3 regions of the Cupriavidus sp. GW821-FHT02F09 genome follow, and region 1 is predicted to be linked to each of the others. Evidence: predicted binding sites of a transcription regulator. Region 1 holds the regulator's gene; each other region holds the start of a gene.
The links. Region 1 encodes sigma-54, which starts transcription at its own class of promoters, with help from an activator protein. Its sites were predicted from a motif close to TGGCANGNAANCTGCTTT; they were not measured.
Positions count from the first base shown of each region.

Region 1 (10,035 bases):
CCGTGCTCGCTCTCCAGCTCCAGCCGCTCCGACAGCATCTTGGACACGATGGCGGTGGATGACATGGCCAGCGCGCCGCCCAGCGCCACCGAGGCCTGCCAGGACAGCGGAAACAGCCAGTTGAACGCCCAGCTCGCCGGAATCACGGCTAGGAGCGACAGCACCACCTGCGAGCCGCCCAGGCCGAACACCTGCCGCTTCATCGCCTTGAGCTTGCCCAGGCTGAACTCCAGGCCGATCGAGAACATCAAAAAGACCACGCCGAACTCGGCCAGGTATTTGGTTTGCGCGGTATCGCTGGCCAGGCCGAGCGCATGCGGCCCGATCAGGATGCCCACGACCAGGTACCCCAGCATCGGCGGCAACTGCAACATGCGAAACGCGACCACGCCAAACACGGCGGCGGCCAGCAGGACAAGGGTAAGGTCCAGCGGAGAGTGCATCGACAGGGTCAGGGTACGCCGCGCCGGGCACCGGGCCGGCCCGGTGCGGGCGGCCCTGCCGGCGGATTACGGCAAGCGCGATGGCCGCCCCGGCCGCCCGATCCCAGGAACAGCCCAAGCGCCATCGCATTCGTTGGTATACTTCGTCGCCATGATAGCTAATTTCAATGCGGATCGAGCACTTAGGCTCGCTCGCGAAACCCTCCAGATCGAAGCCGACGCCGTCGCTGCCCTCGCAGGCCGCCTGGACGACGGATTTGCGCAAGCCGTGCAACTGACGCTCAATTGCAGCGGGCGCGTCGTCGTGTCCGGCATCGGCAAGTCGGGCCACATCGGCCGCAAGGTCGCGGCCACGCTGGCCTCGACCGGCACGCCCGCGTTTTTCGTGCATCCGGCCGAGGCCAGCCACGGCGACCTGGGCATGGTCACGCGCGACGATGTGCTGATCGCCTTTTCCAATTCCGGAGAGACCGCCGAGTTGCTTTCGATTGTCCCGATCGTCAAGCGCATCGGCGCCAAGCTCATCTCCGTGACCGGCAACCCCGCCTCCACGCTGGCCCAGCTGGCCGACGCGCACCTCAATGCCGGCGTGGAAAAAGAAGCCTGCCCGCTCAACCTGGCCCCGACCGCCAGCACCACCGCCGCACTGGCGATGGGCGACGCGCTCGCGGTGGCGGTGCTGGATGCCCGCGGCTTCGGCGAGGAAGACTTTGCCCGCTCGCATCCGGGCGGCGCGCTCGGGCGCAAGCTGCTGACCCACGTGCGCGACGTCATGCGCAGCGGCAACGCGGTGCCCAAGGTACGCGAGAGCACGCCGCTGGCACAGGCCCTGATGGAAATCACCCGCAAAGGCATGGCAATGACCGCGGTGGTGGACCCGGACGACCGCCTGATCGGCGTCTTCACCGATGGCGACCTGCGCCGCCTGCTTGAAACCCCGCGCGACTGGAAGACCGTACCCATCAGCGAGGTCATGCACCGCACACCGCATACCGTCGGGCCGGACCAGCTGGCCGTGGAAGCCGTGCAGGTGATGGAGGCGAACCGCATCAACCAGATGCTGGTGGTCGACGCAGAGCGGCGCCTGGTCGGCGCGCTCCACATCCACGACCTGACCCGCGCCAAGGTCATCTGAGGCCAGCCCATGCCTATGCGGGAAATCCTGTCCTCCCTGAGCCGGCTTGCCATGCGAGCCCTGCCCCTGCTGCTGATGGCACTGGTGGCGGGCAGCACCTTCTGGCTGGTGCAGGTCAACTCCCCGAAAGAAGCGGACACCGGGCCGGTAGGCAAGAAGCATGAACCGGATTACTACATGATCCGTTTTTCCGCGACCGAGCTTGCCGAGGACGGCAACACCAAGCTGCGCTTCACCGGCGACAAGATGATCCACTTCGAGGACGACCAGACCTACGAAGTGACACGCCCGGCCATGCGCTCCTATGAAATCGACCGTCCGCCCGTCACCGGCCACTCTGATCGCGGCACGATGAACGCGGAAGGCTCGGTCATCGACCTGTTCGGCAATGCCTTCATCGTGCGTACCCAGGGCCCCGACCCCGCCAAGGATCCGCAGATGACGGCCGCCTCGGAGTATTTCCAGGTGCTGGTGAACGATGACATCGTCAAGACCGACAAGGCTGTCAAGCTGACCCGCGGCCCGTCGGTGATGACCGCCAACGGCCTGGTCTTCAACAATGTCACTCGCGAAGTACAATTGCTGGGTAACGTACGCGGCACCATCATCACGGGGCCGCCGCCGGCGAGTCCCACGAAGTAGCCCCGAAGCCGCCCGCGGGCACCAACCGCCCGCGTCAACCGCCATCACGCCAACATGAATCCATTCCCGACGACTTCGTCCTGTCTGCGCCGCAGCACGGCCGCTTTGCTGACGCTGGCCGCCGTCCTGGGCCTCACGCTGGCCGCGCCCGCCAGCGCCGAAAAGGCCGACCGCGAAAAGCCGCTGGTCCTGGAGGCCGACAATGCCAGCTACGATGACGTCAAGCAGGTCTATGTACTGACTGGCAACGTGGTGCTGACCAAGGGCACCATGGTGCTCAAATCCGACGCAGCCGAAGTCCGTACCGATCCCGAGGGCTACCAGTACGCGGTCGCGACCTCCAAGGGCGGCAAGCAAGCCTATATCCGCCAGAAGCGCGACAACGTCGACGAGTACATCGATGGCTGGGGCGACCGCATCGAATATGACGGCAAGCAGGAGTTGTCCAAGCTGATCGGGCGCGCCCGCATGGCCCGCCTGGCCGGCGCCAAGCTGGTCGACGAGATCCGCGGCGCGGTGATCACCTATGACAGCCGCAACGAGTTCTACACGGCCAGCGGCGGCGCCGAGAACGCGACCGCGGGCAGCCCGTCGGGCCGCGTGCGCGCCGTGTTGTCGCCGCGCCAGGAGCAGCCCGCCAGCGGTGCCGCAGCCAATCCGCTGCCGCTCAAGCCGGCAGCTGCCCCCGTCAACCCCTGACCTGACGCCGCCACGTCCCTGATCCACGGATTCTGACTTCACCTTCATGACCGCTACCCAAACCGCACCGTCCCAGCCCGCCACCCTGAAGGACAGCAGCACGCTGGTCGTGCGCCACCTGAAGAAGCGCTACGGCTCGCGCACCGTGGTCAAGGACGTGTCGCTCGACGTGAAGAGCGGCGAGGTGGTCGGCTTGCTGGGCCCCAACGGCGCGGGCAAGACCACGTCGTTCTACATGATCGTGGGGCTGGTGGCGCTGGACGAGGGCGATATCGTGCTCGACGACAAGCACATCAGCGGCCTGGCCATCCATGAGCGAGCGCGCATGGGCCTGTCCTACCTGCCGCAGGAAGCCTCCGTGTTCCGCAAGCTCAATGTGCAGGAGAACATCCGCGCAGTGCTGGAGCTGCAGCTCAACGATGGCAAACCCCTGGGCAAGGCCGAGATCGAGCGCCGGCTGGACACCCTGCTGGATGACCTGCAGATTGCCCACCTGCGCGACAACCCGGCGCTGTCGCTGTCCGGCGGCGAGCGCCGCCGCGTGGAAATCGCCCGCGCGCTGGCCTCCGCGCCGCGCTTCATCCTGCTCGACGAGCCCTTCGCCGGCGTCGACCCGATCGCGGTTGGCGAAATCCAGCGCATCGTCAGCTTCCTCAAGGCACGCAATATCGGCGTGCTGATCACCGACCACAACGTGCGCGAGACGCTAGGCATCTGCGACCACGCCTACATCATCAGCGAAGGCGCGGTGCTGGCGTCCGGGCAGCCTGAGGACATCATCGCCAACGAGTCGGTGCGCAAGGTCTACCTGGGCGAGAACTTCCGCATGTAAGGGCGCGCGGCGCCTGCCGCGCATCGCCCCCCCGGGCGGCTTCGGTGTCGCCTTTTATCCTTCAAACGATCATAGCGACACCAGCGATAGCAATTTCCGTTCCATCAGTACGGAAGTTGGGCATAAAATAGGTCGCATGAAACCGTCGCTACAGCTCCGCCTCTCGCAGCATCTCGCGCTTACGCCGCAACTCCAGCAGTCGATCCGGCTGCTGCAACTGTCCACGCTTGAACTGCAGCAGGAAGTGGAACAGGCGCTGACCGAGAACCCCTTGCTCGAGCGTGAGAACGACTGGCTGGACAGCCCGTTGCGCGTGTCCTCGGACGGCTCGGTGAACCTGCAGAGCGCGCCCGCGCCAGCGCCCGCCGATGGCCAGGGCACCAGCGAAAACCGTCCCGATGGCGCCCCCGAAGCCGACGACAGCTACTCCGACAGCAATGAGGATTACGGCAGCGACTGGAGCCTGGACGACTTCGCCCGCCGCCCGCAAGGCGAAGACGACGAAAAAACCCCGATGCAGCTGCGCGACGCCGAGCCCACGCTGCGTGAACACCTCATGGAACAGCTGGCGCCGCTCAAGATTTCCCTGCGCGACAAAGGGCTGGCTATCTTCCTGGTCGAGTCCCTGGACGATGACGGCTACCTGAGCACCACGCTCGAGGAAATCTGCAGCGAGCTGCCGGAGGAGCTCGAGTTCGAGGTCGACGAGATCCAGGCTGTGCTCACGCTGCTGCAGAGCTTCGATCCGCCGGGCGTCGGGGCACGCAACGCCGCCGAGTGCCTGGCGCTGCAATTGCGCAGGCTCAAGCATCCGCAGCGCGAACTGGCGCTGAGCATCGTCACCAACCACCTCGAGCTGCTGGCGGTGCGCGATTACACGCGCCTTAAAAAGGCGCTGCAAGTGGACGAACCGGAACTCAAGGCCGCACATGAACTGATCCGCTCGCTCGCGCCCTATCCTGGCCATGCCTACAGCCGGCCAGAAGCGGACTTCGTGGTGCCTGATGTTTTTGTTCGAAAGTTGAGCGGCGGATGGATCGCCCACCTCAACCCGGATGTGATGCCGCGGCTACGCATCAACGACATGTACGCGCAGATTTTGCGCGGTGCAAAAGGCGATGCAGGCGCGGCCGGACTGCAGCAAAAGCTGCAGGAAGCACGCTGGTTGATCAAGAATATCCAGCAAAGGTTCGACACGATATTGCGCGTCGCACAAGCCATTGTCGAACGTCAAAAGAACTTCTTCACCCACGGTGAAATTGCGATGCGCCCCTTGGTTTTGCGGGAGATTGCCGATACACTGGGTTTACACGAGTCCACCATCTCTCGGGTGACTACCAATAAATACATGGCAACGCCGATGGGGACTTTCGAGCTGAAGTATTTTTTTGGCTCTCACGTATCCACAGAAACCGGCGGCGCGGCCTCATCAACGGCAATCCGTGCGTTGATCAAGCAATTGATAGGAGCCGAAGACGCTAGGAACCCCTTGTCCGATAGCCGGATTGCCGAATTGCTCGGCGAGCAAGGCTTTGTGGTAGCACGGCGTACCGTTGCCAAATACCGCGAAGCGCTCAAGATTCCCGCGGTCAATCTCCGTAAGACTTTGTAGCCGAGCTGCATCGCCTGCCTGATGCAGCTCTTTCAGAAGGAGAAACGCTATGAACTTCAAGATCAGTGGACACCACTTGGACATCACGCCCCCTCTGCGTGAGTACGTGGAAACGAAACTGGAGCGTATCGTCAGGCATTTCGATCAAGTCATTGGCGTAAGTGTGCTGCTCTCTGTCGACAATACAAAAGAAAAGGACCGGCGGCAGTACGCGGAAATCAATCTACATCTCAAGGGCAAGGACATCTTTGTCGAAGCGCATCATGAAGACCTGTATGCCGCTATCGACGCACTGGTCGACAAGCTCGACCGGCAGGTGATTCGCCACAAGGATCGCGTGCAGAGCCACGACCGTGAAGCGGTCAAGTATCAGATGGCCGCATCGCAGATGCAGCAATGACCGTGCCTGGCGGCCCACATACCGGGCCGTCGGTGTCAGTCCCTTGAAAAATGGAATCAAGCCGCGCCCAGAGCGCGGCTTTTTCGTTGCAGCCTACCCGATCGGGCCACACAGGGGATTCCGCAACGCATATGTACCAGTGTATGCTGTGCAATACATGGTTGACCGGCCTAGCCATTCCGGTGCATGCAGCACCGCTTGAGCGCATCGGCTATTGCAATGCACAAAGCGGAAGCGGGCCTGCTCTATAATGGCCAGACGCCCGACACCGGCATGGGGGGACACCCGGTGGAAACCTCGGGCCTTGGTTTTTTACCTCTTTCCGCCCGGTGGGACGCCTCCTGGCCCCGGGCCTGCTTACTAGAAAACCCTGCGCATTCCACATGAATCGTTTGGCTAAATTGCTGCCACCCGGCAACATCAACCTCGACGTCAGCGTCACCAGCAAGAAGCGCGTGTTCGAACAGGCCGGGCTCCTCTTCGAGAACAACCATGGCGTAGCGCGCGCGACCGTGACCGACAACCTGTTCGCCCGCGAGTCGCTCGGGTCCACCGGCCTGGGCGCGGGGGTTGCGATCCCCCACGGCCGCATCAAGGGACTGAAGCAGCCACTGGCCGCCTTCATGCGCCTGGCTGAGCCGATCCCCTTCGAGTCGCCCGACGGCAAGCCGGTCGCGCTGCTGATCTTCCTGCTGGTGCCCGAACAGGCCACCCAGCAGCATCTGGAAATTCTCTCCGAGATCGCCCAGTTGCTGTCCGACCGCGAGATGCGCGAAGGACTGGCTACCCTGCCCACCCCCGACGACGTGCACCAGTTGCTGACGCAATGGCACCCTTGATCCGGCACTGAAAGCCCGTCCCTGAAAGCACCCGAATGGAACTCACTGGCGTCACCTCGCAGTCGATCTTCGACGACAACGCAGCCGATATCAAACTCTCCTGGGTAGCAGGACTGGAGGGCGCGGACCGGGCCTTCGATGTCGAGTTCGCGCGTGAAGCCACGTCCGCGGCCGATCTCGTCGGCCACTTGAACCTGATCCACCCGAACCGGATCCAGGTGCTGGGCAAGCCCGAAATCACGTATTACCAGCGCCTCGATGACGAGATGCGCAAGCGCCAGATGGGCGAGCTGATCCTGCTTGAGCCGCCGTTCCTGGTGATCGCCGACGGCATGGAGCCGCCGCCCGACCTGGAACTGCGCTGCACGCGCTCGTCCACACCGCTGTTCACCACGCCGGTGTCTTCGGCCGCGGTGATCGACCACCTGCGCCTCTATCTGTCGCGCATTTCCGCGCCGCGCGTGACCATGCACGGCGTATTCCTCGACATCCTCGGCATGGGTGTGCTGGTGATGGGCGAATCCGGCCTGGGCAAGAGCGAGCTCGGCCTGGAACTGATCTCGCGCGGACATGGGCTGGTCGCGGACGATGCCGTCGATTTCGTGCGCCTCGGGCCGGACTTCATCGAGGGCCGCTGCCCGCCGCTGCTGCAGAACCTGCTGGAAGTGCGCGGCCTGGGCCTGCTCGACATCAAGACCATCTTTGGCGAGACTGCGGTACGCCGCAAGATGAAGCTTAAGCTGGTGGTGCAACTGGTTCGCCGCAACGATGGCGAATTCGAGCGCCTGCCGCTGGACTCCCAGTATCTCGACGTGCTCGGCCTGCCCATCCACATGGTCAAGATCCAGGTGGCGGCCGGCCGAAATCTCGCCGTGCTGGTCGAGGCCGCCGTGCGCAACACCATCCTGCGCCTGCGCGGCATCGACACGCTGCGCGACTTCATGGACCGCCAGCGCGCCGCGATGCAGGCCGATGTCGCATCGCGGGGTCAGGGCCGGCTACTCTAGGTTTGGCGGGCCCACGCCATGCGACCACGACGGGGCCGTTTTCAATTGCTTACATCCGGCCGCGCTTCGATGGTCAACGCGATTGGGGCATAGGCCGTTTTGTGCAGTAATGGGCATTGGGCCCAGCCCCGAGTTGCCGAGCCGACAGGCCAGCAGCCATGAAGTCTTCCACAGCCAGGAGAGCAAGCATGAAAAAATTGATCGCGATGTGCGTGCTGGTAGCCCCGCTTTTTGCCACCGGCGCCTTCGCCCAGAATGCACCGGCCGCTGCACCCGCGGCACCGGCGGCACCTAACACCCAGCAGGACAAGATGAAGGCTTGCAACACGCAGGCCACCGGCAAGAAGGGCGATGAGCGCAAGGCCTTCATGAGCAATTGCCTGTCCAATAAGCCCGCGGCCGCACCCGCCAAGAACAGCCAGCAGGAAAAGATGAAGACCTGCAACGCCCAGGCCACCGGCAAGAAGGGCGACGAGCGCAAGGCCTTCATGAGCGACTGCTTGTCCAAGTAAGCTACCGGCATCACTTGCGGCGCGGACGTGTAAAAATGGCGAACCTCTTCGGTTCGCCATTTTTTCTGGCACGGCGCCGTCATGACGGCGTCATCACCTGATGTTATGCTTGTCGTGCTATGCGCATCATACTTATCACCGGGATCTCCGGCTCCGGCAAATCCGTTGCCTTGAACGTACTGGAAGACGCGGGCTACTACTGCGTCGACAACCTGCCGGCGCAGTTTATCCCGGAGTTGGCCCAGTACCTGGCGGCGCAGGGCTACACCCATCTGGGCGTCGCCACCGATATCCGTAGCCGTGAATCGCTGGACGAGCTGCCCGGCACGCTGCGCGACCTCGCCTCCGAACACCAGGTCCGGGTGGTCTTCCTGACCGCCAATACCGATGCGCTGGTGCAGCGTTATTCCGAGACGAGACGGCGCCATCCGCTGTCGATGCGCGCAGCCATGGCTGGCCTCTCGGCCAATCCCAGGAACGAGAATCTCGCCGATAGTGCCGCCGAGACCGCACTCAACGACACCTCGCTGATCGAGGCCATCGAGATGGAGCGCGAGCTCCTGAGCCCGCTGGCGGAGGCTGCGCACCGCATCGACACCAGCAATGTGCGCACCAATACATTGCGCGCGTGGATCAAGGAATTCGTGCGCGGCGATGACCTCAAGCTCACATTGCTGTTCGAGTCGTTCGGCTTCAAGCACGGCGTGCCCAGCGACGCCGACCTGGTGTTCGACGTGCGCTCGCTGCCCAACCCCTACTACGACCTGGCACTGCGCCCACTGACCGGCCGCGACGAGCCCGTGATCGACTTTCTGCAGAGCCAGCCGATGGTGCTGGCCATGGCCGAGGACATACGCGCCTATGTGGAAAAGTGGCTGCCAAGTTTCATCGCTGACAATCGCAGTTACCTGACCGTCGCAATCGGTTGCACTGGGGGGCAGCATCGCTCCGTGTACATCGCGGAAAGACTTGCCAACTATTTTCGCGCCCATGGTAATGTGCTGGTGAGACACCGCGAGCTCGCGCCGGGCGGCTAAACGCCGCACCGCCAGGTTTCGCGGTCAGGCTCGGCAATCCTCGCCCGAAACCTTTGCTGGCTCAGCATGTCCTCACCCGCCACGCCCGGCTCATCCGCATCGTTCGCCGCCCCGCACAGCACCTCGGCGGGGCCTACGTTGGATAGCCTGCCGCTGTTTCCGCTGCATACCGTACTCTTTCCCGATGGGCTGCTGCCACTGCGCGTGTTCGAAGCGCGCTATGTGGACATGGTGCGCGCCTGCATGCGCGATCGCACGCCCTTCGGTGTCTGCCTGATCGCCAGCGGCAATGAGGTCGCCCGCCCGGACGAGCCCACCATGCCCGAGACGATCGGCTGCCTGGCCGACATCATCGACTGCAATATGGAACAACTGGGTGTGCTGCTGATCAGCGCGCGCGGCCGCCAGCGCTTCCGGCTGCTGGGCCACAGCGTGAGCCCGGACGGCTTGCTGGTCGGCCAGGCGGAATTGCTGCCGCCCGACATCATCGACTGCAAGCTCGAACTGCTGGGCGAATGCCTGGCCGTGCTGCGGCGTATCGTTGCCTCGCTCCATGCCGAGCATCCGGGCGAGCTGCCTTTCTGCGAGCCGTTCCTGTGGGATGACCCCAGCTGGGTGGCCAATCGGCTGTGCGAGTTCTTGCCGGTGCCGCTCAAGGCCAAGCAGATGCTGATGGCGCTGCCGGACGCGGGCATGCGGATCGAGATCGTGCATAAATACATGCACCAGCACCACATCCTCTAAGCAACGTTAAAACAATCCCCCTTGGGCTTGCGCCTCCAGCAGCTTGCGCACCGGCGCGGGCGTGCCTACCGCATCCAGATCGTCCAGTGACAGCCAGCGTAGTGCGGGGCCGTTGGCGGCATCGCGCGCGGTG
Region 1 is NZ_JBWKVH010000008.1:100,418-110,452, reverse strand. It holds gene AC07XB_RS12110 (monovalent cation:proton antiporter family protein) at 1-443, opposite strand, end outside; gene AC07XB_RS12105 (KpsF/GutQ family sugar-phosphate isomerase) at 595-1,578, shown strand; gene lptC (LPS export ABC transporter periplasmic protein LptC) at 1,594-2,220, shown strand; gene lptA (lipopolysaccharide transport periplasmic protein LptA) at 2,275-2,919, shown strand; gene lptB (LPS export ABC transporter ATP-binding protein) at 2,966-3,751, shown strand; gene AC07XB_RS12085 (RNA polymerase factor sigma-54) at 3,888-5,363, shown strand; gene hpf (ribosome hibernation-promoting factor, HPF/YfiA family) at 5,413-5,763, shown strand; gene ptsN (PTS IIA-like nitrogen regulatory protein PtsN) at 6,147-6,602, shown strand; gene hprK (HPr(Ser) kinase/phosphatase) at 6,638-7,609, shown strand; gene AC07XB_RS12065 (PsiF family protein) at 7,798-8,121, shown strand; gene rapZ (RNase adapter RapZ) at 8,241-9,158, shown strand; gene AC07XB_RS12055 (LON peptidase substrate-binding domain-containing protein) at 9,225-9,902, shown strand; gene mutY (A/G-specific adenine glycosylase) at 9,909-10,035, opposite strand, start outside.

Region 2 (10,035 bases), on a different contig from region 1:
GCAGCACATGGCGCAACTGCCGGAGATTACCGGGCCAGGGGTAGCGCAGCAGCGCTTGCACGGCGTCCGGCGACAGCGTCGGTGCCTGGTCCGGCTCCGCCTCCTCGGCGAGGATGTGCTGCATCAGCGTGAGCCGGTCGGTGCGCTCGCGCAGCGGCGGCAGGCGCAACTCGATGCCGTTGAGCCGGTAGAACAGGTCTTCGCGGAACTGGCCGCTCTGCACCAGTCCGGCCAGGTTGCGGTGGCTTGCGCTGACCAGTTGGAAGTCGACCTTGACCACCGTCTCCGAGCCGAGCGGCGAGACCTGGCGTTCTTCCAGCACGCGCAGCAGACGGGACTGTAAAGTCATGGGCATGTCGCCGATCTCGTCCAGGAACAGCGTGCCGCCGTTGGCCTGGATGATCTTGCCGCGCCGGCCTTCGCGCTGGGCGCCGGTAAACGCGCCGGCGCGGTAGCCGAACAATTCGCTTTCGATCAGGTTCTCCGGCAGCGAAGCACAGTTGATGGCGACAAAGGCGCGCTCGCGCGCCGGGCTCATCTGGTGCAGGGCATTGGCGAAGACCTCCTTGCCGCTGCCGGTCTCCCCGTGCAGCAGGATGGGGATGCGCCGGGTGATCACGCGCTGCGCCAGCCGGACCTGTGCTTCCATCTGCGGGTCGCCAAAGGCCAGCCTGGTGGACGGTGCCACCGTGGCCGGGTCGCGCGGGACGGCCGCCAGGGGGGCCTCGCTGGCCGCTCGCGGCGCAGCTTGGGCGCTGGCCGCTCTCGCGCCGCCACCGGTGCCGAGGTTCGGCTGCTGGGCCACCATGAAGAAGCGGTTCGACGCGCTCGCGCGATAGACCGGCACCGGATGGAAGGAGTTGCGCGCGCACCGCGCCAGGATCTCGTCGAGCGAGGTCTTGAAAAATTCGTCGATCTGTTTGCCGAGCAGGGCGGACAGCGAGCGAAAATCCAGCTGAAACAGCGCGCTGCGATTGGCTGCCAGCACCCTTCCGCTGTCGTCGACCGCGAGCTTGCCTTCGTGCAGGGTGTTGACGAGTTCGGGGCGGCTGTGGAAATGGATCTGGTGTGCGTGCTTGAAACGCTCATCCATCAACCGGTTCTCAATCATCTGGCGGGACATGCCGACCAGCACCAGAGAATGCTGCTGCAGCAACGGCGAGCGGCTGGTGACATCGAGCACGGCGGTCAGTTCGCCACGGTCGTTGAAGATCGGCGAGGCCGAGCACGTCAGCGAGGTGTACTGCGCGAAATAGTGTTCATTCTGACGCACCGCGACCGGCTCGGCTTCGATCAGGCAAGTGCCCATGCCGTTGGTACCGGCCTCGCGCTCGCTCCAGACCGCACCGGTGCGGAAGCCCAGGGGCTCCACGTCCTGCGAGAACCCGACCGACGACACCATATGCACGATGACGCCATCCACATCGGTCAGCACCACGGCCAGCTCGGGATCGGCGAGCTGCTGGTAGAGCGTGGTCATCTCCAGCTTGGCGCAGGCGATCAGGTCGCTCATGCGGTCGCGCCGCTCATTGAACTCCGGCTGGGTCAGGATCGGAGGCATGCGCTGCTGCGCAGGGTCGAGCTGGAAGTCCCGCAGGCAGCGCGCCCAGGAGCGTGTCACCACGGAGCTGTTCTGCGTGCCGCACAATTGTCCATTGACGACATTGAGAATCTGCGCGACATGGTGACTGGCGGACTGAAGTGTTGTCACCGAGCTCCTCCTTTAGCCTGCGGGCTCTTTTGTGCGGTGCAATCTGGCGTGGCGCGAACTGTTGCGATGCCATAGCCGCAGTGCAATCGCTGCGATGCAATAAGGAAATCGGCGCCTGTAGTTCTGCTGATGGAAGCCGATCTTTTGTCAAGAGGTGACACTATAGGCCGGACTTCCGATCGCATCAACGGGGCGGAAACCCTCAGATGCCCCGGCTGCGCCGAATTCAGCGCGCAGCGCGCGTCGCCAACGAAACGCCGCAGGCGCGCAGCGCATCGTCCTGGACGCCGCGATAGCGTTTGGCTGCGTGCTTGCCGTATTCCGGATCGCGGAATATCGCGCCCCCTTCACCGCCGAGCGTGGCGTACTTTGCGAAGGTAGACGATTCGACATACTCGTCGTATGGCAGCTGCGCCGCGATCCGGTCGATCGCGCACGAACACTTGTGCAGATACACGTAGGCACCGCCGTTCCTTGCCATGCACTCGCCCACATATTCGACGCGGGCGGTGGTGGGGTAGTTGTTGGCGGGCAGGTCTTGAGCGGTTTGCGCGGCGACAGGAACCACGGTCAAAGCCGCTAGCACGCAGGCGAGCTGCCGGAGGCCGAAGATGGAGGGCTGCATGTGGGGATCTCCTCGTTATGTGCGCTTTCTTTGCAACGTCTTGTGCAATCTTGTCCCAATAACGATGCAAGTCGCGCGCCATCCCGCCACGGCGGCACGCGAACCCGCTACGCCGGCTTTCTGGTCCAGTCCTGACACATATTGTCCCGGCCTCGCGCCTCAGCCTGGAACGAATGCGAGCGCATTGCACCGGCCGGGCCACGCAGCGCGAATGCCCGCCTGGGACGAAGCGTTCAAGACCAACCGCACACTCGCTTCGCAAGCGGCGACCGCGCGGCTCGGGCATGGATCGTGCAGAAGCCTGCGCGGCACCTTTCCGACGGCTGCCAGGTTCGCAACCCGCGCAATCAGTTTCAGTTGAAGAGCCAAAGGCGGCGCGCAGGAAGCGGGATCCAGACTTTGTCACGTAAAGAAAGACGGAGGAGACATGATATTCCGGACCATGATGGTGGGGATGGCGATGCTTGCCACAACCACCGCGTCATTTACCGTACGCGCGGATGCCGAGCTGGACAAGCTGGTGGCCAATCCGGCCAACTGGGCAGCGCAGGCTGGCGACTATGCCAACCATCGCTACAGCGAGCTCAAGCAAGTCAACGCCGGCAACGTGAAAAACCTGCAGGTCGCGTGGACGGTGTCCACCGGCGTGCTGCGAGGCCACGAAGGCTCGCCGCTGGTGATCGGCGACACGATGTTCATCCACTCGCCGTTTCCGAACAAGGTGATCGCGATCAACCTGAAGGACCAGTCCTTCAAGTGGAAGTACGAGCCCAAGCAGGAAAACAACGTGGTGCCGGTGATGTGCTGCGACACCGTCAACCGCGGCCTGGCCTACGGCGACGGCAAGATCCTGCTGCAGCAGGCCGACACCACCCTGGTGGCGCTCGATGCCAAGACCGGCAAGGTCATGTGGACCGTCAAGAATGGCGATCCCAAGGTGGGCGAGACCAATACCAACGCCCCGCACGTCTTCAGGGACAAGGTCATCACCGGCATCTCCGGCGGCGAGTTCGGCGTGCGCGGCCGCCTGCTCGCCTATGACCTGAAGACCGGCAAGAAAATCTGGACCGCTTTTAGCACCGGTCCCGACAACGAGCTGCTGTTCGATCCCGCCACCACCATGACCTGGACCGACGGCAAGATGGCGCCGGTCGGCAAGGACTCCTCGGTCAAGACCTGGAAGGGCGACCAGTGGAAGCTGGGCGGTGGCACCACCTGGGGCTGGTATGCCTACGATCCCAAGCTGAACCTGGTCTACTATGGCAGCGGCAATCCGGGCACGTGGAATCCGGCGCAGCGTCCCGGCGACAACAAGTGGTCGATGACGCTGTTCGCGCGGGACCTGGATACCGGCAAGGCCAAGTGGGTCTACCAGATGACGCCGCACGACGAGTGGGACTACGACGGTGTCAACGAGAATGTGCTGGCCGACCTGAACATCAAGGGCAAGAAGGTACCCACGCTGGTGCACCTGGACCGCAACGGTTTCGGCTACACGCTCAATCGCGAGACCGGCGAACTGCTGGTGGCGGAGAAATACGACCCGACCATCAACTGGGCATCCAAGATCGACATGAAGAGCGGGCGCCCGGTCGTCAATGCCAAGTACTCGCCCGCCACCACGGGCCCGGATGTCAACGTCAAGGGCATCTGCCCGTCGGCGCTCGGCACCAAGGACCAGCAGCCGATGAGCTACGACCGCAAGTCGGGCATTTTCCTGGTGCCGACCAACCACGTCTGCATGGACTATGAACCTTTCCAGGTCGAGTACACAGCGGGCCAGCCCTATGTGGGGGCGACCCTGTCGATGTACGCGACGCCGAAGAGCCATGGCGGCATGGGCAACTTCATTGCCTGGGATGCCGCTGCCGGCAAGATCCTGTGGTCCAAGCCGGAGCGCTTCTCGGTCTGGTCCGGCGCGCTGGCGACGGCGGGCGATATCGCCTTCTATGGCACGCTTGAAGGCTATGTGAAGGCCGTCAATATCAAGGACGGGAAGGAGCTGTGGAAGTTCAAGACCCCCTCCGGCATCATCGGCAACGTCTTCACTTATCAGTTCGAGGGCAAGCAGTATGTCGGCGTTTATTCGGGCATCGGTGGATGGGCCGGCATTGGCATGGCGGCCGGGCTGGAGAAGTCGAACGAAGGCCTGGGCGCGGTAGGCGGCTACAAGGATCTGGCGAAGTACACCGATCTCGGCGGCACGCTGTTCGTCTTCGCGCTGCCCACCACCTGATGCCAGGCTTCTCCATCCCCACGACACATAATCTGGAATAAGTAAGTGAGGGGGGCGGCCCGGCGCGGCCGCCTGCCTCGCGCCCCCACAAGGAGTGAAGAGATGTTCCGTTCCTCAATGGTGATTTTTGCTCTGCTGGCCTGCACCGTGTGCGACGCACAAAGCAAGAGCGACACGGCGCAATCCGCGGCGCCCTATAAGGTAAGCGAAGGCAACAAGGTGGACACCAATACCCTGCAAGGCTGGAAGACCTGGCGGGCCATGGCGTGCGAGCGCTGCCACGGCGCGCAGCAGGAGGGCATGGTCGGTCCCTCGCTGGTCGAGTCGCTGAAGAAGCTGTCGATGGACGATTTCCACAAGATCATGATGGAAGGCCGGATCGACAAAGGCATGCCGAATTTCGGCGGCTCCGACATGATGCAGAAGAACTGGCAGAACCTGTATGGGTATCTCAAGGGCCGCTCGGACGGCAAGATCCAGCCGGGCCACGTCTATCCGGCCGACAAGTGATAACAGGGCCGGCGGACAGGAGTCGACGGATGCGCGATACGAAACTGGCACTGAAGGCAATGATGCTGGCGGGCGCCCTGGCGGCCCTGCCCGCCGGGGCGCAGGCGCCGCCACCGGACAAGTTGTTGCGAGTCTGCGCCGACCCGAACAGCCTGCCGTCGTCGAACCAGCGCGGCGAAGGCTACGAGAATAGGATCGCCCAGGCCATGGCCAAGGACATGGGCAAGGAGGTCGCATACACCTTCTTCCCGCAGCGCATGGGCTTCGTGCGCAATACGCTGCGGGCGAAGGATCCCGATACCGGAAGCTGGAAATGTGACTTGATCGTTGGCGTGCCCAAGGACTACGAGCTGACGGCGAACACGCGGCCGTATATGCATTCGACCTATGCGCTGGTGTTCCGCCAGCGCGATGCGCTGCGCGGGGTGGTCACGCCGGAGGATCTGCTGAAGCTGCCGCCCGAAACCCTGGGCAAGCTGCGCTTCGGCATCTTCTCGCGCGCGCCATCGGTGGACTGGCTGCTGCGTAACAAGCTGTTCGAGCAGGCGGTGGTCTACCAGCAGCAGAGCGGCGATCCTGACGAGGTGCCGGGCGGCGTGGTCGAGCGCGATCTGCTGGCCGACAAGATCGACATCGCCATCCTGTGGGGACCCATCGCCGGCTACCTGGCTCGCCAGCATGCCGGCGCTGCCGAATGGGTGATGGTGCCGTTCCGGCCCGACCCGCAACTCAAGTTCGATTACGAGATCGCCATGGGCGTGCGCTTTGGCGAAAAGGCGTGGAAAGATGAAGTGGATCGCTGGATTGCCGGCAACCAGGAGAAGATCAATGCGATTCTCGCCAGTTACCGGATTCCCCTGGTGGACGACAAAGGCAATCCGGTCGCGGGTCCGTTCCCGTCCCCGTCCCCCAACGGGCGCTAGGCACCGTGTTGTTGCTGCGCTGCTGTGCGGCATCATGGGTGCCGTGGCGGCGCCCGCCGGCGCCGCCGACGATCCCATCAAGCCGGCCGAGCAGTTGCTGTTCATGGCCGACCACTTGAAGACCGTGCGGGTTCCCGCCGATCTCGTCTACCGCTTCGACAAGGGGGGCAGCCTGGTGCCGGCAGGCAGCGATGAGGTGCACGTCAGGTTGTCGCGCGGCGGCAAGGGCGTGAGCGCGATCGTCAGCGATGCCTCCGGCACCATGCCATTCGCGGTCGAAGCGCCGCTGCGGGGCAATCCGGTCATCCTCTATTTCCTGGAGAAGGATATCGGCGAAATGCGCCAGCTGACCGGCGGCCAGCCGCGTTATTTCCAGAAGCGGATCCGGCTCGCGCTGGCGCAGGGCCCGGCCATCACCCAGGTGACGGCGGAGCTGGATGGCAAGCCGGTGCCGGCTCGGCAGATCGTGATCCAGCCCTACCTGGACGACCCCAACCACGCCCGCTTCGAAAACCTGGTCGGCAAGCGCTACACCTTCGTGTTGTCCGACCGCGTGCCCGGCCAGGTGCTGCTGCTCAAGAGCGAGGTGCCGGGCAAGGTGTCGGGAGAAACACCGGACCAGGCGCGGGACTTCGCGCGTCCGGTGCAAACCGAGACTTTGCGCTTTCGCGGCACCAAACCATGATGAATCGTGTGAATCGAATGCATGGGAAGCACGCAAGCGAGCGTCGCAGGTTCCTGCGGGCCGGACTGGGCGCGCTTGCCGCGCCGCTGCTTGCTGGCATGGCGGGCCGAGTCCCGGCCAGCACGGGCAGCATGGCCGACAGGTATCCGTCGCGGCCGATCACGCTCATCGTTCCCTGGCCGGCGGGCGGCGCGACCGACATCACGATGCGGATCCTCGCCGAACTTGCCAGCCCGACGCTTGGCCAGCCGATCGTGGTCGAGAACAAGCCCGGCGTAGGTGGCACCCTGGTGGGGCCCGCGCTGGCTGCGGCAAAGCCGGACGGCTACGTTATCGGCCAGTTGCCGTTGACGCTTTATCGCCTGCCGCACCAGCAGAAAACCAACTGGCAGCCACTGCGCGATATCCAGCCGGTGCTGATGATCTCGGGCGTTACCTTCGGCATCCTGGTCCCGGCCGACAGCCCACTGCGCAGCCTGGGCGACCTGCTTGACTGGGGCCGCGCACACCCGGGCGAACTGACGGTGGGTTCCACGGGGATAGGTACCACGGCGCATCTCGGCATGGAAGACGTCCTCTCGCGCAACGGCATCTCCTATGTGCATGTGCCGTATCGCGGCACTGCCGACCAGATGCTGGCGGTGGCCAATCATTCGCTGATGGCCGGCGTCAATTCCACCGGCTTCGCGCCGTTCGTGGCGTCCGGGCAGCTGCGCCTGCTGGCGGTGTTCAGCGAGAAGCGGTCGGCGCGCTGGCCCGAGGTGCCGACCGTGAAGGAGCTTGGCTATCCGGATGCCGTCTATAACTCGCCGTATGGCATCGGCGTGCCGCATGGAACCGACCCGCGCATCGTCAAACGCCTGCACGATGCGTTTCATCACGCGATGTTCCAGCCTCGTCATATCTCCGAGCTTGCCAAGTACGACCAGGAACTTACCTACCTGAACACGGCGCGATACCAGGCCTACCTGGAGCGGGCCTGGGTCAAGGAGCGTGAATTTGCCGAACGCCTTGGCCTCGGGATCAAGCAGGAGACATCGTCATGATGCGTGCCCCGGAGGCGGCTTTATTCGCCGACGCGCTGGCCTGCGAAGGCGTGCGCAAGCGGTTTGGCGGTCGGGCAGCCCTCGATGGCGTGTCGTTGCGCGTGCGGCGCGGCGAGTTTGTCGCCTTGCTGGGTCCCAACGGCGCCGGCAAGACCACGCTGTTCCAGATCCTCGCCGGGCTCTTCGTCCAGGACGAGGGCCAGGTTGAAGTGATGGGCGCCGATATGCGTGAGGCGCCGGTCCAGGCTCTGGCCCACATCGGCATCGTGTTCCAGCAACCGGCCATCGATCTCGATCTGTCGGTCGAGGCCAACCTGCGGTTCCATGCTGATCTGCATGGCCTGCCGCGCCGGGAATCGGCGGCCCGGATGGCGCCGTTGCTCGACCACCTGGGCCTGGCGGAGTGGCGCGGTACCCTGGTGCGTGAGCTGTCCGGCGGCAACCGGCGCAAGGTGGAGCTGGTGCGCGCGCTGCTCCACCAGCCCGACCTGCTACTCATGGATGAAGCCACGGTCGGCCTCGACCCGGCCTCGCGCATGCAGATCGTCACCGAGGCGCGGCGTCTGGCGACGCAAAGCCGGGTGGGCGTGCTATGGGCGACGCATCTGGTGCAGGAAGTCGAGGCGAGCGACCGCGTCGTGGTGCTGCATCGTGGCCTGGTGCGCTTCGCCGGCCCGCCGGCGGATCTGATGCGCGCGGCAGGTGGCGGGAGCCTGGAAGCGGCATTCCTGTCCCTGACCGGGACATCTGAACAGGAGGTGCGGACATGACGAACCGCCATGCGGTGCTGGCCCGCTTGCGGGCGATGTTGCTGGCCGGGCTTTGCCTGGCACCGGGGCCGGGCTGGAGCGCGGGCACCGGCCAGCTCTTCGTCTCGAACGAGAAAGACGGCAGCCTCACCGTGATCCGGGCGGACACGCGCCAGGTGACTGCCACCCTGGCGCAGTGCAAGCGGCCGCGCCACCTGCAGTTCTCGCCGGATCGTACCCGCCTGTACGTTGCCTGCAGCGACGACCACCGTATCGACGTGATCGACGTGGCCAGCCGCAAGACGGTCGGCGCGCTGCGCGTGGGCGAGGATCCGGAAATGTTCGACCTCAGCCCCGACGGCAAGTCCCTTTATGTGTCGAACGAGGAAGACGCCTTGCTGTCGGCCTTCGACGTGGCATCCGGCAGGAAGCTCTTCGAGGTCAAGGTCGGCGAAGAGCCGGAAGGCGTCAAGGCCAGTGCGGACGGCAAACGCGTCTATGTCTCCTCCGAAGTGGCGAACATGGTCCATGTCATCGATGTCGCGGCGCGCAAGGTGGTCAAGAACATCCAGGTCGGAAACCGGCCCCGCCGCTTCATCCTGACGCCGGACGGCAAGGAATTGTGGGTAAGCAATGAACTCGGTGCCAGCGTCAGCGTGATCCGCACCGACGATCTGACGGTGGCGCACACCATCCGGTTCGATCCCAAGGGTTTGCGCGCCGACGACATCACCCCGGTCGGCATGACCCTGTCCAGCGACGGCAAGCGCGCCTACGTGGGGCTTGGCCGCGCCAACCACGTGGCGGTGGTGGATGCCGCCGGCAAGCGCGTGACGGACTACATCCTGGTCGGCAGGCGCGCCTGGGGACTGGGGCTGAACCGCGACAACAGCCTGCTCTATGTCACCAATGGCTTGTCCGACGATGTCAGCGTGGTCGACACGGCACGCAACAAGGCGATCACCGCCATCCGGGTCGGGCGGGTGCCGCATTCCGTGGTGATCGACGATTGAAGGAGGGAGACATCATGCGGGGAAACGCTTCCCTATCCTGGCGCCGGCAGGCATTGCCGCTGGCATGCCTGCTGTTGTCGTGGGCCGCCGCCGCGGAGGAAGTGCACATAGCGGTGGTGTCGCTTGCCGACGATCCGCGCTACGACAGCCGGCAACTGGAGAAGCGCTATCCCGGGCATCCCGAAGGGCGTCCGCTGGAGGGCGCGAAGGTGGCCGCGGCCGAATCGCGCTTCGCGCTCGATGTGGTTGGCGCGACACTGGTGCTGGAGCCGGTTGAAGTCCGCGGCGAAGCCGAAGTCGCCGCGGCCGTGAGCGGGCTGGTCCGCAGGAACGTGAAGTATGTCGTGCTGGACCTGCCGGCGCCTGCCGTCGCTCTGGCCGCAAATACGGTCAAACCGGGGGACGCGCTGCTGTTCAACATATCCGCCGCGGACGACAGCCTGCGCGGCGCCGGCTGCGCGCCCAACCTGCTGCATACCTTGCCAAGCCTGCGCATGCGCACGGACGCGCTGATGCAATACCTGGCCGCGCGCAAAT
Region 2 is NZ_JBWKVH010000024.1:42,913-52,947, forward strand. It holds gene AC07XB_RS23965 (sigma-54-dependent Fis family transcriptional regulator) at 1-1,711, opposite strand, end outside; gene AC07XB_RS23970 (hypothetical protein) at 1,938-2,336, opposite strand; gene AC07XB_RS23975 (methanol/ethanol family PQQ-dependent dehydrogenase) at 2,764-4,572, shown strand; gene AC07XB_RS23980 (c-type cytochrome) at 4,675-5,082, shown strand; gene AC07XB_RS23985 (substrate-binding domain-containing protein) at 5,112-6,005, shown strand; gene AC07XB_RS23990 (hypothetical protein) at 6,040-6,690, shown strand; gene AC07XB_RS23995 (tripartite tricarboxylate transporter substrate binding protein) at 6,789-7,736, shown strand; gene AC07XB_RS24000 (ABC transporter ATP-binding protein) at 7,733-8,506, shown strand; gene AC07XB_RS24005 (PQQ-dependent catabolism-associated beta-propeller protein) at 8,542-9,498, shown strand; gene AC07XB_RS24010 (ABC transporter substrate-binding protein) at 9,513-10,035, shown strand, end outside.
Region 2: a site for sigma-54 is predicted at 2,617-2,634, ahead of AC07XB_RS23975 (methanol/ethanol family PQQ-dependent dehydrogenase). Genes of this name have one in related genera too.

Region 3 (10,035 bases), on a different contig from region 1:
TGGATGGCCTGTACCAGGCACTGGCGCAATGGCGCCTCGGTATTGCCGATGGCAGCCTGAAAGGCCGAAGGCACGCTGCTGCCGATGCTCATCATCCGGACTACCGCATCGAGAAACGACGGCAACTGCTGGCGAAGTCTCTGCCCGGTACGACGGGCTCGGTTCCAGAGCATGAAATAAAGGATCACCACCCCGATTGACAGCGCGGCTAATGCAGCCAGCCAGCCGCCCATGGCAACGCCCACGAGCCCCAAGCCGATGATGGAACCACCCCACAACGCATAAGTGCGCCGCGTCGGCGCCAGGTCCGCACGGCGCAGGAAATCCGCCCACTTGCGCCGCAGGTCGTGCTGCTTCTTGCCGGCTTGCGGCTCCGGCGTAGTCGCATAGCGTGCCTTGACCTGCTCGGTCTGCGCTTGCAGGAACGCACGCGCGCTCTCTTCCTGCGCGCGCGCCTTGGCGCTGGACAGCATCAGCAGGCCCAGTCCCAGCAAGACGAGAGCGGCCGCCGCAACGACCAGCGCCGCGCTAGACATCGAAGCGGTCGTCCAGGCCAAAGTTGGTCGGGCGCATGCGCGCCAGCTTGGGCGAATGCGGCAGGATGCCAAGCGAGAGCCAGCGGTCTACCTCGTTGCCGTCGGGGCCGATGAACGGCTCGTGGCGGAACAGCTCCTGGGTCGAGATGATGTTGTCGCCAAGGCCGGTGACTTCCGTGATCGAGAGGATGCGGCGCTTGCCGTTGGAGAGCCGGCCGATCTGCACGATAAAGTCGATGGCATTGGCGATCTGCCGGCGCAGGCTGGCCTCGCTGCCCTGGAAGCCGGCAAAGCCGGCCAGCATCTCCAGTCGGTACAGGCACTCGCGCGGGCTGCTCGAGTGGATGGTGCCCATGGAGCCATCGTGCCCCGTGCTCATGGCCTGCAGCATTTCCAGCACCTCACCGCCGCGCACCTCGCCCACGATGATGCGGTCGGGCCGCATCCGCAGGCTGTTGCGCAGCAGGTCGCGGATCGACACCACGCCCGTGCCTTCGAAGCCGCCAGGGCGGCTCTCCAGCCGCACCACGTGCGGATGGTTGAGCGCCAGTTCCGCCGTGTCCTCGATGGTGATCACGCGCTCGCCGTCGGGCACATAGGTGGCCAGCGCATTGAGCAGCGACGTCTTGCCCGAACTGGTGCCGCCACTGACAAGGATATTGCAGCGGGCCTTTACGGCGGCCTCGAGCAGTTCGTTGACCTCGGGGCTCATGGTGCCCAGGCCTTGCAGGTCCGCGGGCGTCAGCGGGTCCTTGCGGAACTTGCGGATCGACACCACCGGTCCGGCCAGCGCCAGCGGGGGAATCACCACGTTGATGCGCCCGCCATCCGGCAGGCGTGCGTCGACCATGGGATTGGACTCATCCAGCCGCCGGCCGATCGGCGCCAGGATGCGGCGCACGATGCGCAGCAGATGCCCGCTATCGGCAAAGCGCACGGGGATGCGCTCCAGCACGCCATGCCGGGATACGTAGACGTCCAGGTGCCCGTTGACCAGGATGTCTTCCACCGCCGGGTCGTTGAGCAAGTCCTCGATCGGACCGAAGCCCGCCAGCTCCTTGGTCAGCGCCTCGGCGATCTGATGCAGCTCGGCCTCGTTGATGGGGATGCGGCGCAGCCGCATGAAGCTCTCCAGTTCCAGGTCGACAAAGCGGTTGATCGCGGTGCGCGACCAGCGGCCGAACTCCGCGCCCAGCTCCTCAATGCGGGTGAGCAGATGCTCATGGGCCGCCTCCTTGATGTTCTGGAATTCCTGCGAAGCAGGAAAAGGCGCGGCGGAGTTATCGGAGAATTCGATGGCTTGCGACATGTCAGTTCCCAGCCCGCTCAGCGCGTATCACGCGCATGGCGCGTAGCGCTTCGGGCAGTTTTTCTTTTACCCGGCCCAGCAAGCCAGCTTCGCTTGCAGTGCCGGCACGGTATCCCAGCCGATCCACCAACTGGCCAATGGCACGGACATAGGGATCGGCGGGGCTGTCATCGGCCAGCACCACGCCACGGTTGAGCGCCAGCACCAGCGGCTCGCGCCGGTCGGGCAAGGTGCCGACCGAGGGCGCCTCCAGGCGCTGCGCGATCTGCTGGGCGTCCACGCCCAGGCGCGCCTCGAAACGCGAGACCAGCAAGTGCAGGTCCTCGCGCTCCACCTCGCGCTTCTTCAACTCCTGGAGCAACTCCGCAGCCGAGACGATGGCGCCGACGCTCTGGTCCACCACCAACACCACCATGTCGGCGGCCTTGACCAGGTGCGCCATGAAATCGACATTGCTAAAGCCGCCCAGGTCCACCACCTGCAGGTCAAAAAAGGCGCGCAGGCGATTCAGCAGCCCAAGCGCCTCCATGAACGAGATATCCCGCATCTCCGCCAGCGTGGCCGGCAGCGGCAACACGGCCACGCCATTGCCGTGGCGCGCCAGCGCCGTCTGCACGAAAACCTGGTCGAAGCGCCGCAGGTTGCGTACGCCTTCGACAAAGTGAAAGCCGGGACTGATGTTCATATACAACGAGCCGTCGCGCGACGGCAGCCCCAGGTCCATCAACAGCACTTCGCCATGGCTGCGCTTGCGCACCGCTGCCGCGAGGTTGGTAGCCAGCGTTGTGGCACCCACGCCCACGCGCGCGCCAAGCACCGCCACGACCTTGCCCCGGCGCGCCGGCTCCGCGTGGCCGCGCACCGCCAGCAGCCTGCGCACGATCTCGATCGCGCCGGCCGGCGGCGCGGTCATGTCGATGAAATCTTTGGCGCCAGCCCGCAGCGCCGCCAGCATGATGTCCGGCTCGCCCGCGTTGCCCACCGCCACCAGCGGCAGCCCCGGGTACAGCTTCGTCACGTGCTCGGCCAGCCGGCTTGATGCCAGCGCCTGCTCCCGCGAAAAATGCAGGAAGACCATGCCGGGATTGACCGTGGCGATCTGCTCCACAAAGGCATCCTGCGGGCCAGCCTCGACGACCAGCCGGCCCAGGTTGCCGAGCGCGTTGGCCAGCCATTGGCGCGGCTCCGGCTGTGCGGTGTTGAACAGGAAGAAGTCCATCTGACCCTGCCTTGCGCCGTCGTCCTGCTTGCCCAATGTCATTTTGAAAACCCTGGCAGCGTCGGATCGACGTATTCGCCAAGCACATACCGGCCCCACACATTGGGGTTGCCGCTGGTGCGTCCATCCTCGCTGACCGCGGCCACAGCCGCCGCGCCCTTGGCGAGCGGGCGCACCAGGCGCGGCGTGACCACGATCATCAGCTCGCGGTCTTCCTGGTTGAAGTTCAGGTTGCGAAAGAAGGTGCCGATGATCGGCAGGTCGCCGAGCAAAGGCACCTTGTTGACGTTGCTGACCGTGGTGCGGCTGACCAGCCCGCCGATCACAAAGCTCTCGCCATCGCCGAGTTCCACCGTGGTGTCGGCGCGGCGGGTGACAATGGCAGGCACCATGGCACCGTTGATCGATATGCCGCGTGACGGATCGAGATCGCTGGCTTCAGGCGCCACCTTCAAGGCAATGCGATCCTTGGCTAGCACGGTGGGCGTCACGGTCAGGCCAATGCCGAAGGGCTTGAACTGGATGGTGGTCGTGCCGAGTGCCTGCGGCACCGGGATCGGGATCTCCCCGCCGGCAAGAAAGCTCGCGCTCTGCCCGGACAGCGCCACCAGGCTCGGTTCGGCCAGCACCCGCGCCATGCCATTGCTCTCAAGCAGGCTCAGGTTGGCGAAGATCCCGCGCGAGAATGACGCCGCGACAAGATTGAAGGCACTGCTCATCGGCGAGCTGATGTCGGCACTGAGCGAACCCGGCGTGGAGTCCGTTCGCGGTGTGAAAGTGAACTTGTTCAGCGACGACGGGGAGAACGTGCCAAAGGCGAAGCCGCCGTTGTTCCGGTAGAAATTGAACCCCACCTCCTTGAGCACGGTCTTGCTGACCTCGACCACTTTCACGTCGACCTGCACCGTGCTGCTGACCGGAATCGTGGAGCGATCGATCACCACACCACCCTTGCCTTCGGCGGTAGCGGTGGCCGAGCGCGCCGCCAGTTGGGCGCGCAGCGAAGCCTGCGCATCACGCGCCTCGCCGCTGATCAGTGCGCCCCCGCCCGACACTGTCACGTCGGGATCGCCGGACTCGCCTCGCGTCGCATCCACCTGCACCCGGTAGGTTTGCGCGGCTTCGCCACGCGGCCAAACCATCAGCTCGGTAGCGCCCGGCTTCTTGGCCACCACCAGCACGCCGTTGGCACCCGAGCCGCTCTTTAGCAGCAACGCATCCGCCACGGCAGGGTTGCCGATCGCCACGCGTTCCAGTGGCTTGTTCAGACGTAGCTCACGCTGGCTACCCACCACCAGCCTCAGATCACGCACGCCGCCATCGGCCTGCTGCGCCCACGCCGCGGGGACGGTGCAGCAGACGGCCAGGATGGTGGCGGCCCCGGCAAGAATGGATTTCATCAATCGACTATCCAGAAGTAACACTGAAAACACCAATCCAAATGCAATCCGGCGGGCGTGCACGAGGCATGCTTCGACCACGACGGCGTGCCTGGCTTCATTCGATCTCGCGCTTGCCGCCGCGGATCATCTCAACACTGTTTTGCGCGACGCTGCTCGCGCCCGCGCCATGGGCGCGCTGCGCGATGGCTGCAGGTGCCGGGACAGGCGATGGCGCTGCCTTGACAGGAAGCGCTTCACCTCGTGCCCCACCCGCGATCCCTGCCAGCGCAACGCCTGCCATTGCGCGATCGGATGGCGCCAGCGCTGCGGCAGGCGCCCCGCCTTTTGCCTGCGTCTTTGCCTGCATGACCGGTGCGGGATCCTCAAACAAGCCTTCGGTGGGAACATCCGGATCGTCGGGATTGCGCAGGGCCAGCAACAGGCGCCCGGTTTGCTGTGCGATAGCCAGCTTGCCGACGTTGGCCACCGGCACTGCCAGCACGGCGGTCTTCGCGCCTTCGCGGCGCGCCATCATTTGCTCGGGCGGGGGCTTGGCGGCTTCATTGACCGTCCCCGCACCATAGGCCAGCACGCGCAGGCGCGCGAGCAGCATGCGCGCCTGGCTGCCTGCGATCTCCTGGCCATCGCGGCGGAACACCGCGAACACATCGACAAAGTCGCCCGGCTGCACCTGGTTGCCAACGCCAATCACTTCATCGACCGCAACCGCCACCGCGCGCTCGCCCTCTTTCACCTGAGTGGCAAGGCCCGCCAGCAGCTGGTTTTCCAGTACCGGCACGTTCGCGCCGATGCCAACCAGCGGCACCTGGCCTGCCACGCGGGCCACTTCGGTGTAAGCCCCCGCCGGATTGATGGGCAATTGCTCTACCTTGAGCGCGTCGACGGGGACCGGCTTGCCGGCTTCGATCGGCTTCACTGTGATCACCACCGGATACGACTGCATGCTTGCCATTACGGGCTCCGCTGGTTTGGCCGGCGTACGCGCCACGCGCCACGCGAGCAACGCCAGCAACGCGGCAAGGACGAGCAGCGCGATGGCAAGCACGCGGATCTGTTTGCTGGTCATGCGAACTCTCTGGTTTGGATAAATGGAATCTGGCTTAGGCACATGTCGACAAACGGCATCCGCTCGTGGCGTGGGCAGATCCTCATGTGTCAGGTGCCAGTTGCACCGTCGCGCTGCCAGTCAGCGTTGTGGGAATCGGTACCCCGGGTATGACCGGCAAGATCGCGCTTGAGGGAAGGTTCAGCGTTACCGTCACGCATACCGAGCCGCTTGGATTGGCGCAGGAGACAACTTGCGCAATATTGGCGGTGGGAATGACGCTGCTGATTGAGGCAGGCAGCACAGCCAAAGCCGTCGTCGAAGCCGCGCTCACCCGCAAGGCTTGCGTGGCAGCCGCGTTATTGGCCGATGCCCCACTGGGGTAACGCAGGGCTGCACGGGCACCTTCTTCCGCAGCAAGTGTCAGTGTCTGCTGCAGGGCCAGCACGATGCCGAAATAGACAATGCCGATCACGACAGCCAGAAGAACCGGCAGCACGATGGCAAATTCAAGCGCAGCCGTTCCGGACGAGCGCGTCCGCACGGCATGGTTTCCCCGCAATGGCATACTTCACCCGGTTATCTTTTACTTTTTGCGCCGACCGGTGGCGCGGGCGACAGGCGGTTGGCTAACAGCCCCTCGCCCGCGCGGCAGCTACCTTCCCAAAATCATCCAGACCAACAAACCGATCGCAAGGTACGCGGCGTACGGAATGCCGCGCTCCTCCGCTGTATGGCGCACCGCACCGGGGACGCTCATGCCGCCGCCTCGCTGCAGCAAGCTTGCGAAATGGTCTCGCCATACAGCCCAGACCGCGCCAGCTTGCATGCGCACCAGCAAAGCATGCGCAAGCGCCAGCAGGCTGCCGACGACCCATACCGTCACCAGCCCCATGGGGCCAGTGAACAAGCCTGTGACGGCGAAGAACTTGATGTCGCCCGCGCCCATGCGGCCGAGTGCATAAACCGGCAGCATGGCCAGCAGGCCCACCAGAAAGCCGAGCAGCCGGGAAGCCAGCCTAGGCTCGAGAGCCGGCCCGAACGCAAGCGCCACGCCGATTGCCGCGATCGTGGCAACCAGCACGGCATTTGGTACTTTGCGATAAGCGAAATCGGTCCAGATGATTGCCGCGCAGAACAACGCGGCAACTAGGGCTAACACTTAGGTACCAAGAATGCCCTTAACCTTGCCGCTCAAGCCAGTGAACATGCCACTGATGTCGAGGCCCAGTTGGGTGACCGTGCCGATAAGAGCCAGGGAAATGAGTCCTGCAATCAACCCGTACTCGATTGCAGTTGCCCCTTGTTCGTCCCGAAGAAAGCGTGCCAAAGCGTTTTTCATGATGTCACTCCGATTTTAATTTATGTCATCACGCAGCGTCCGCTTACCCCTCCGATACCGCCTCGCTCTTGTGGCCAGGTTAGTACCGAGCGGTAACGCTGGTGAACAATTTATAGATCAAAGCCATGTATCAACCATACCCCCCCTTGGAGTTATAGTTGTCTCAGCATAATGGCTGACGTCCGTTTGAAAACAGTGTTTTTTAAAGAGCAAAAGTTCTACTCGCGTCAAATACCACACCCGTTCGGGTGAGCCATTTGGCGCGGTGTGATGTAAAAGGATGCGCAGCCGCGGGGTAAGGACAACTGCGCACCGTAAAGACGTATCGACGTATTCGACGTATTCAGATCAACAATTAACGAGCCAGGCCACCGAGCAGATTGGTCAGCCCCGGCGTGTTCGGCGTGCTCGATGTCGTCGTAGCCGCACCCGCTGCAGCGTTGCGCGCGCCGCTCAGCACGCCCGTCACAGGCGCCAGCAAACCGGCCAAAGGTCCCAGCGCGCCGGCAGTGCCAGTGCCCGCGGCAGCACCACCCGTCACGCCCCCCAGCAAGCCTGTCACGGGAGCCAGCATGCCTGCCGCGCCTGCGCCCGTGCCCGAGCTGGAACCGCCCGCGATGCCGCCAAGAGGCAGGTTGCCGAGCAACCCGCCGAGCGGATTGCCGCCGGTGCCGTTGCCGTGCACCAGCACGCCGGCCCCGGCGACGGTCTTGCCGGCCTCGGTCACGACACCGCCGAGGCTGGAGACCAATGGGGCCTGGGTATTGGTCAGCAGGCTGCCGCCGCTGGCCACGGAGTTGCCGAGGGTTGCCAGCAGCTTGTCCAGCGGCGCGCCAAGGCCGGTGGCTCCGCCAACCGTTTGCGTAGCGGTGGTGACCTGCGTGGTCAGCGGCACGATCACCTTGCTCACGCTGCCGGTGACTTGCGCCACGGGGCCGGTCGAGAGCGCCTCGCCGAGCTTGCCACCGGCCATCGTCACCGCGCCGCCAACCTGATTGACCAGGCCGCCCACGGGTGTGGTCACCGCGCCTAGCGGCGCCAGTTGCCCGGTGCCGAGGCTGCTCACGAGATCGCCCGCGCTCGATACCGTGACGCCGGCTTTCTGCACCACGTTGCCCGTGCTGGACACGGTGATGCCAAGCGGATCGGTGACTGCACCCATCTTGCCAAGGCCGTCGCGCACACCCACGCCTAGCGTGCCAACCGTGTTCCCCGCATTTACCACTACGCCGCCGAGCGCGTTGCGCGTGGCGTCAGGCAGCAGCGGCACTTGCGCAGCCTGGATCTGCTTGCCGATATCGCTCACCGCATTGCCCGCTGCCACCACCGTATTGCCCACGCCTTCAGTGACCTTGGCGGTGGGCGTGGTGTCGGGCGTCGCAGCCGGTGTATTCGGAGGGGGCGTGGTTGGCGTGACGGCGCTGGGGCTCACGCCGCTGCCGGATCCGCCGGAGGAGCAACCTGCCAGCAGCAACAGTGCGGCGGCACAGGCGAGGGTCATGGATGACATCGGGGCGAAATGCGCTTTCATGGGATCTCCTGGTCTTCCTCGCGGAAGGTTCTCCTTTGGAACTGCAATCGAATTGGCTCTTGGACGATGCATGCGAAGCCTTGAGCGCGGAACGCAATACCGCACTACGACGAGGGCGTTTGCTCCGCGCCGCGCTGTGCGCCGCGCTTGTCGGGAGTCAATACCGCAAGCTGCGTGCCAGCTGCATGGCACGCTGTCGGCAAGGCAGGCCATCACCGCTGGCGCCGCCGCGCAAACCGTTGATTGACGCGGGATGGCGAACATGGGCCAGTCACGCGTCACGTTGCACAGCAAGGCGCCCCCAAGCCGCGCGGCGTGTTACGTGCTACGTAACATGTTCCCCCCTCGATGTTCCCGATGCGCAACTGCGCACGCACCGCCTGCCCACACGTTGCCGACACGGTGGCATGCGGCAGCGGCGCAGGGAACAAGTCCGCGTTGTTCCGTATGGGCGCCGCGGCGTTACGTAACGCGTAACACTGAAACACCGCACAGCGCGCTCATGTCTGGTCCTTTACCGGCTATGTCTCATCCTCTTCAAACCCAAGCGCGGCAAGGCTTGGCGCGTTTTTATCCGGCGTCCGCGCACGAGCCGGCGGCATGCTGGCACGCACTGGCACACCCTTTGCGCTATGGAGTGACACCACGGCAGGCGCCACGCGCTCCGTGATTTCACGACGGGAAGAAAAAAGGGAAAAGGTCATGCGTACTCAACAGATCCTCATCACGGCACTGCTCGGCTCGCTGTTGGCACTTGGCGGTTGCGCAAGTGGTGGTGGCACAACGTCCATGGATACCGGCAGTGGTGCGGGCACCGGCAATGGCGGCGGTACCAGCGCAGGCACCGCCGGCGGCAGCGGCACCAACGCCAGCACGGGCGGTGGCAGCAACGGCGGCAATAACGGTGGGAACAACGGCGGCAACAATGGCGGAAACAACGGTGGCAATAACGGTGGCAACACGGCCGCGCTGACGCCGACCAGCAAGATCGTCGATCAGGCGGGTGGCGTCGTGACCTCCGCCGGCAACGCTGTGAGCGACCTCGGCACGCAGATCAAGAACACCAACCTGCCGATTCTCTCGACCCAATCCAAGGATGGCCTGGGTGGCGTGGTCGGTTCGCTCGGCGCCGCGGTCAGCACCCTGGGCAACGGCGTGCAAAACGGCCTGGGCAACATCCCTAATGCCACCAACCCGCTCGGCACCACGGTGGCAAGCACCGGCGGCGTAGTCAGTCAGGTGGGCAATGCCGTGACCAACGCCGGCTCGCTCGTCAGCGGCCTGGGCAGCGGTCCGCTGTCGCCCCTGGCAGCCGTCACCACACCGGTGGGCTCACTGGTTTCGCAAGTCGGCACTGCGGTCAATGGCGCGGGCGCCCAGCTCGGCGCGGCCCTCTCGACCGGCCCCGTGGAGCAGCTCACCGGCGGCGTCAGCAGGCTCATCGTGCCGCTCACCTCGCAACTCACCAGCACCACGCAGACGCTCGGGGCGGCAACCGGCCTGGGAGCTCCGGTCAACAATCTCCTGGCGACGCTTGGCGGCGGCCTGGCCACGGCGGGCAACACAATCAAGCAGACCAACACGCCGCTGGTGTCGGGCGTGGGCGGCATCGTCGCTGGCGCGGGCAGCACGGTGGCCGCGCTTGGCGGC
Region 3 is NZ_JBWKVH010000012.1:150,360-160,394, forward strand. It holds gene AC07XB_RS16280 (type II secretion system F family protein) at 1-536, opposite strand, end outside; gene AC07XB_RS16285 (TadA family conjugal transfer-associated ATPase) at 529-1,845, opposite strand; gene AC07XB_RS16290 (CpaE/TadZ family protein) at 1,847-3,064, opposite strand; gene AC07XB_RS16295 (type II and III secretion system protein family protein) at 3,103-4,464, opposite strand; gene cpaB (Flp pilus assembly protein CpaB) at 4,562-5,533, opposite strand; gene AC07XB_RS16305 (TadE/TadG family type IV pilus assembly protein) at 5,616-6,080, opposite strand; gene AC07XB_RS16310 (A24 family peptidase) at 6,168-6,653, opposite strand; gene AC07XB_RS16315 (Flp family type IVb pilin) at 6,675-6,854, opposite strand; gene AC07XB_RS16320 (collagen-like triple helix repeat-containing protein) at 7,210-8,385, opposite strand; gene AC07XB_RS16325 (collagen-like triple helix repeat-containing protein) at 9,088-10,035, shown strand, end outside.
Region 3: a site for sigma-54 is predicted at 8,548-8,565, ahead of AC07XB_RS16320 (collagen-like triple helix repeat-containing protein). Genes of this name have one in related genera too.